2 regions of the Butyrivibrio sp. XB500-5 genome follow, and region 1 is predicted to be linked to the other one. Evidence: riboswitches for the same ligand, from Rfam matches in the RefSeq annotation. Region 1 holds a riboswitch; the other holds the start of a gene.
What was found. A riboswitch is a leader RNA that binds a small molecule or an ion and turns the genes downstream of it on or off. The one in region 1 is predicted to bind FMN.
Positions count from the first base shown of each region.

Region 2: it holds a riboswitch for FMN, as region 1 does, so the genes downstream of both, ribD (bifunctional diaminohydroxyphosphoribosylaminopyrimidine deaminase/5-amino-6-(5-phosphoribosylamino)uracil reductase RibD) here and D6856_RS09655 (ECF transporter S component) in region 1, are expected to answer to the same signal.

Region 1 is NZ_RAIS01000005.1:7,791-10,893, forward strand. It holds gene tsaB (tRNA (adenosine(37)-N6)-threonylcarbamoyltransferase complex dimerization subunit type 1 TsaB) at 1-6, opposite strand, end outside; gene tsaE (tRNA (adenosine(37)-N6)-threonylcarbamoyltransferase complex ATPase subunit type 1 TsaE) at 10-447, opposite strand; gene D6856_RS09655 (ECF transporter S component) at 534-1,292, opposite strand; FMN riboswitch at 1,379-1,496, opposite strand; gene D6856_RS09660 (HD-GYP domain-containing protein) at 1,667-2,752, shown strand; gene D6856_RS09665 (UDP-N-acetylglucosamine 1-carboxyvinyltransferase) at 2,824-3,103, opposite strand, start outside.
Region 2 is NZ_RAIS01000002.1:72,904-76,006, forward strand. It holds gene D6856_RS05095 (glucose-6-phosphate isomerase) at 1-1,201, shown strand, start outside; FMN riboswitch at 1,250-1,364, shown strand; gene ribD (bifunctional diaminohydroxyphosphoribosylaminopyrimidine deaminase/5-amino-6-(5-phosphoribosylamino)uracil reductase RibD) at 1,506-2,606, shown strand; gene ribE (riboflavin synthase) at 2,591-3,103, shown strand, end outside.

The DNA.
Region 1 (3,103 bases):
CTTCATTTTTCACCTGGAAGTCATTGTTATAAGGCGATAGTCGAAGCCTTTTTCAAGGTTCTTCTCTATCACGATCTCGGTGTAGTGCTCGGGAAGTATCTCTTCTATGAGATTAGCCCACTCTATGAAGCAGACTCCGTCTCCGTAAAAATAATCCTCATAGCCGATCTCATCCATCTCGCTGACGTCACCTATTCTGTATACATCAAAATGGTAAAAAGGAATTCTGCCCTCGTCGTACACCTGTAATATTGTAAAAGTAGGGCTGCTAACAGGTCCCTGTATCCCAAGTCCCGCCGCAACACCTTGCGTAAGAACCGTCTTGCCAACGCCAAGATCGCCTATCAAAGTATAGACCATTCCGGGAGTTGCATTCTCTCCGATTCTTTTACCTATATCAAAGGTTTCCTGCGCACTGAACGTCTCGTGCCTAGTAACTATCTCCATAATGTCCTCTCGCTTATCATAATACACCACTTTTAATATACCATTGTTAGTGGTGTATGGCAAAAACATGTAAAAAAAGAAGCCGCTTAGGCTTCTTTTTTGTTATTATTCTGTGCCGGCTTATTGAAACCGTGTTTAAGTATCGGGCTGAGTTTCTTGTATACCAAGAAAGTAACTATACTATCAACAACACCTTTTAACAGGTTAAAAGGAGCAACTGCGAAAAGACAGAACGTAAGCAGATTGTTGATGGCGGGATTGATCTCCGCACCCATTCCTATAAATGTATCAATACCGCTTCCCCACATAGCTGCAAATGTAGGAAGAAGGAAATATGCATTAAGCAAAGAACCGGTAACTGTTATACAAAGCGCACCGCAAAGACAACCAAGAAACGCTGTCTTACGTGTCTTTTTAAATCTGTAGATGATCGTTGCGGGAAGAACAAAAGCAGCACCGACAACAAAGTTTGCTATCTCTCCGACAAAAGCTGTATTGGTTCCCTGGAAGATCAAGTTCATAAGAACCTTGATGAATTCAATCATGACTGCCGCAAGAGGTCCTGCCGCAAATCCGCCGATAAGTGCGGGGATATCGCTAAAATCAAACTCATAGAACGAAGGTGCAAACGGAAGCGGGAATTCAAAAAGCATAAGTCCGAAAGCTATAGCCGAGAAAACACCTACGATCGCAAGCTTCCTTACATCAAGGACTCTTGTGTTATCGCCCTGTTTTATCTTTGCGATCTTTTCAAAAAGATAAGCAATGACAAAAGTCAAAAGAATAATGACCATAAGCGCACCAAAACGCGCGAAGTCGGTCATGATGTTGGTTATAAGTTTCATACATTCTCCTTTTTTCGGGGAAGGAAAAAGAAAAATCCCCAAAGCCAAAAAGACTTGGGGACAATAATCGAGCATAGCAAACATCTTGCATTCTTCTCTCATCCAGACTGTACTGTCGGTTTTGGAATCTCACCAAATCAGCCGCCTAAGCGGGTCGCGGACTTTACCGCCGGTTGGGAATCTCACCCTGCCCCGAAGAATTATTTTTTCTAGAGTTATGTTAGTCCCAATAGCCAAAAGTGTCAATCAAATTTTTCTTAATTTCGCAAGCTTTTTTGACAGTCGAAAAACCGCTAATTGTTTGACAAACACTATGTGCAAAACTATAATTTACTTATCACTATTTTGTAGAAACGTGCCGCTATGAGGATTATATGAAGAGAATTCTTACCAGGCAGCTCGCACCCGGAATGGTGCTGGCAAATGATGTTCATACTTTTGACTCCACTACTACACTTTTGGAAAAAGGAACCGTTCTTGACGAGAAAGAAATTGCAAGACTTGCGTTTCATTCCGTTATCGATGTTCTTGTTGAAGATGACCTTGTTGAAATTTCATCCGAAGACTCTACTCCAAACGCGGGGCTTTCTTATTCTGAGCGCATTAAACAATCCCCTGAATTTATTGAATTTAAACACGACTTTGAAGAGTGTGCCGCTAATTTTGAGCACACGATAAAAGATATTTTGGCCAACAACGAAGACCTCAACATAAGCGATATGACTGCTCCGATCTATGGTCTTCTTGAAAAAGAGCGCACGGCATCGGGCGTATTCGATATGCTCCACAACCTAAGGACCTACGATGACGCAACTTTTACTCACAGCATAAACGTTGCGCTTATCTCAAACATACTTGCACAGTGGCTAAGATGGAGCGATACAGAAATTGAGGTTGCCACTCAGGCAGGTCTTTTCCACGATATCGGAAAGATATTGATCCCGGAAGCGATCATAACAAAGCCCGCCAAGCTCACGCAGGATGAATACACTATAGTAAAGACTCATCCGATACAGGGCTATCAAAGCATAAAAGATCTGGATATCAGCGCTCATGTAAAGAACGCCTGCCTCATGCATCACGAAAGATGCGACGGCTCCGGATATCCTTATCATCTTCAGGGACCACAGATCGATAAGTTCGCAAAGCTCGTTGCCATCGCAGATGTCTATGATGCAATGACAAGCGCAAGATACTACCGCGGACCGCTGTGTCCGTTCATCGCTATATCAATGTTTGAAGACGAAGGCTTCCAGAAATATGATGCGGAAATGATACTTGCCTTCCTGACAAACATAGTAAATACTTATATCCTCAACACGGTAAAACTCAACACCGGCGAAGTCGGTGAGATCATCTTCATCAACAAGATGAAGCTCTCACGCCCGACGATCAAGGTGGGCGATGACTACATCGACCTTTCCAAATGCCCGGGAGTGTATATAAAAGAAATTATCTAAATACTTTCAAATTCAAAACCCCGACAGGAAATCCTGCCGGGGTATCTTTACGCCATTTTATTCTGACCTTATTAGGCATTTTTTAATTTAAACTTCTGTGTATCATACTCGCTGTCGACCTTCTCGATCTGAGCACCGAGTTCGCGGAGCTTAAGATCAAAGTCTTCATAGCCTCGCTCGATGTAATGAATATTCTCAACCGTTGAGATACCCTCAGCTGTAAGAGCCGCGATAACAAGTGCAGCACCTGCTCTAAGGTCGGGAGCCGAAATAGCTGCTCCTGTGTACTTATCCACGCCTTCTATGATAGCCGTGCTACCCTCAACCTTGATGCTTGCTCCCATACGTGTG
Region 2 (3,103 bases), on a different contig from region 1:
TGATTTTGCAAATAAAGTTCACTCAGGCGAGATCGCTAACGCAAAGGGTGAAAAATTCACAACAGTTGTTCAGATCGGTATCGGCGGAAGTGACCTTGGTCCCCGCGCTATGTACCTTGCTCTTGAAAACTGGGCACACAGAACAGGCAACTTCAAGATGGAAGCTAAGTTCATCTCTAACGTGGATCCCGATGACGCTTCCGCAGTTCTTAACGGAATTGATGTTGCTCACTCTATCTTTATTCTTGTATCTAAGTCAGGTACAACACTTGAAACACTTACAAACGAATCATTCGTTACAGACGCTCTTAAGAAGGCAGGTCTTGATGCTTCCAAGCATATGATCGCAGTTACATCAGAGACATCTCCTCTTGCAAAGAGCGATAACTACCTTGAGGCATTCTTCATGGATGATTTCATCGGTGGACGTTATTCTTCTACTTCAGGCGTTGGCGGAGCAGTTCTTTCACTCGCTTTCGGTCCCGAAGTATTCGCTGCATTCCTTGACGGTGCAGCAGAAGAAGACAAGCTCTCAGCTAATCCCGATATGCTTAAGAACCCTGCAATGCTCGATGCCATGATCGGTGTTTACGAGCGTAACGTTCTTGGTTATGACAGCACAGCAGTGCTTCCTTACTCACAGGCACTTTCACGTTTCCCTGCTCACTTACAGCAGCTTGACATGGAGTCAAACGGTAAGAGTGTTAACCGCTTCGGCGAGCCTATCGATTACGTAACAGGCCCCATCATCTTTGGTGAGCCCGGTACAAACGGCCAGCATTCATTCTACCAGCTTCTCCACCAGGGAACAGACATCATTCCTCTTCAGTTCATCGGCTTTAAGAACAGCCAGCTCAGAAATGATGTAAACATCCAGGACAGCACAAGCCAGCAGAAGCTTTGCGCTAACGTTGCAGCTCAGATCGTTGCATTTGCTTGCGGCAAGAAGGATGACAACCTCAACAAGAACTTCAAGGGTGGCAGACCTTCAAGCATCATCATCGGTGAGGAGCTTGATCCTAAGGCTCTCGGCGCACTCCTTGCTCACTTCGAGAACAAGGTTATGTTCCAGGGATTTGTATGGAACATCAACAGCTTCGATCAGGAAGGTGTTCAGCTCGGTAAGGTCCTTGCTAAGAAGGTTCTTGCTCACGAGACAGACGGAGCTCTTGCAGAGTACTCTAAGCTTTTGAACATCTGATATTGACACATTTAGTGCACTAACATACAATAGCAATAACTTAATAACAATAATCTTCAGGGCAGGGTGCAAGTCCCTACCGGTGGTATAGCCCACGAGCCGAAAGGCATGAATCGGTGAAACTCCGATGCCGACAGTATAGTCTGGATGAAAGAAGAGCTGTGAGAACTTGCTGAGGTTTTATCGAAGCTAGTTCGAACGTCTTACGTCGAGCGTAAGTTCATTGTTTATATATGTTTATTCTTAGCCCTGAACAAAATGTTCAGGGCTTTTATATTGCCCAATGTAATGAAAGGAGCATCGCATGACCGACGAATATTACATGAATAAAGCGATACGACTTGCCAAAAAAGGTGAAGGCTTCGTAAGCCCAAATCCTATGGTGGGCGCCGTTGTTGTTAAACGCGGCGTAGTTATAGGAAAAGGCTATCACCAAAAATACGGAGATCTCCACGCAGAAAGAAATGCTCTTAAAAACTGCAGCGAAGATCCAAAGGGTGCAACCCTCTACGTTACTCTGGAGCCCTGCTGCCATCACGGCAAGACTCCTCCATGCACAGACATAATCATAGAAAAAGAGATCGCAAGAGTCGTTGTCGGAACAACGGATGTCAATCCCATTGTTGCGGGAAAAGGTATTGAGATCCTGCAAAAGCACGGGATTGAAGTTATAGTTGGTGTTCTTGAAGATGAATGCAAGGCACTCAATAAGATCTTCAATAAACACATAACAACAGGATTTCCTTATGTCATCATGAAATACGCGATGACTGCCGACGGAAAGATCGCTACAAGAACGGGAGAATCGAAATGGATCACAAGCGCAGGTGCAAGAGAGTCTGTACACAAGCTTCGCAAAGCACTCAGCGGAATTATGGTCGGTGTCTCAACCGTGATCGCGGATGATCCGCTGCTCAACTGCCGATTAAGTGAGCCTCATATTGATCCCGTCAGAATAATCTGCGATACAAACCTTAGAACGCCTCTTACATCTCAGGTTGTAAGGACCGCTAATGAAATTGAAACGATAATCGCTACTTCCGCAGCCCCTTCCAAGACCTCCGAATATGAAAAGCACGGCTGTAAGATCATGCAGATTCCCAAGAAAGGCGATCACCTTGATCTTCACATTCTTTTTAAGGAGCTTGGATCTCGCGGAATAAACAGCATCCTTCTTGAAGGCGGCGGAACACTTAATTTCAGCGCTCTATCTGAACATCTTGTCGACGAAGTCTATGTCTACATGGCTCCCAAGATATTCGGAGGAAGCGCAAAATCTCCCGTCGAGGGAATCGGAATAGAAAAACCAAGCGATGCTATCAAACTAAATACCATGAAAGTCACGAGCATTGGACCCGACATACTAATACAAAGTGAGGTTGAATATCTATGTTCACCGGAATAATTGAAGAAATCGGATTTGTAAAAAATGTAATCAAAAGCTCCGAGACAGGAACAATAAACATCTCCTGTAAAAAGGTACTTGAGGATGTACATATCGGAGACAGCATAAGCGTGTGCGGAGTATGTCTTACCGTAACAAGGTTTGCCAAAGACAATTTTTTTGCCGACGTCATGAATGAGACTTTTAACCGCTCCATACTGTCTCTTTTAAAAAAGGGATCGAGAGTAAATCTTGAAAGAGCCATGCGCGCAGACGGACGCTTCGGTGGTCACCTTGTCTCGGGACACATAGACGGAACCGGCAAGATAGTATCCATAAAAAGAGACGGTAACGCAGTCTGGCTTGAGATCTCCGCTCCTTCAAACATCATGGAGGGTATAACGCAAAAGGGTTCGATAGCTATAGACGGAATAAGTCTTACCGTAGCAAAGCTTGGGCTTAACTCTTTCTGGGTTTCGGTAATCCCGCACACACTTGTTGAGACGACGCTCGGGGAA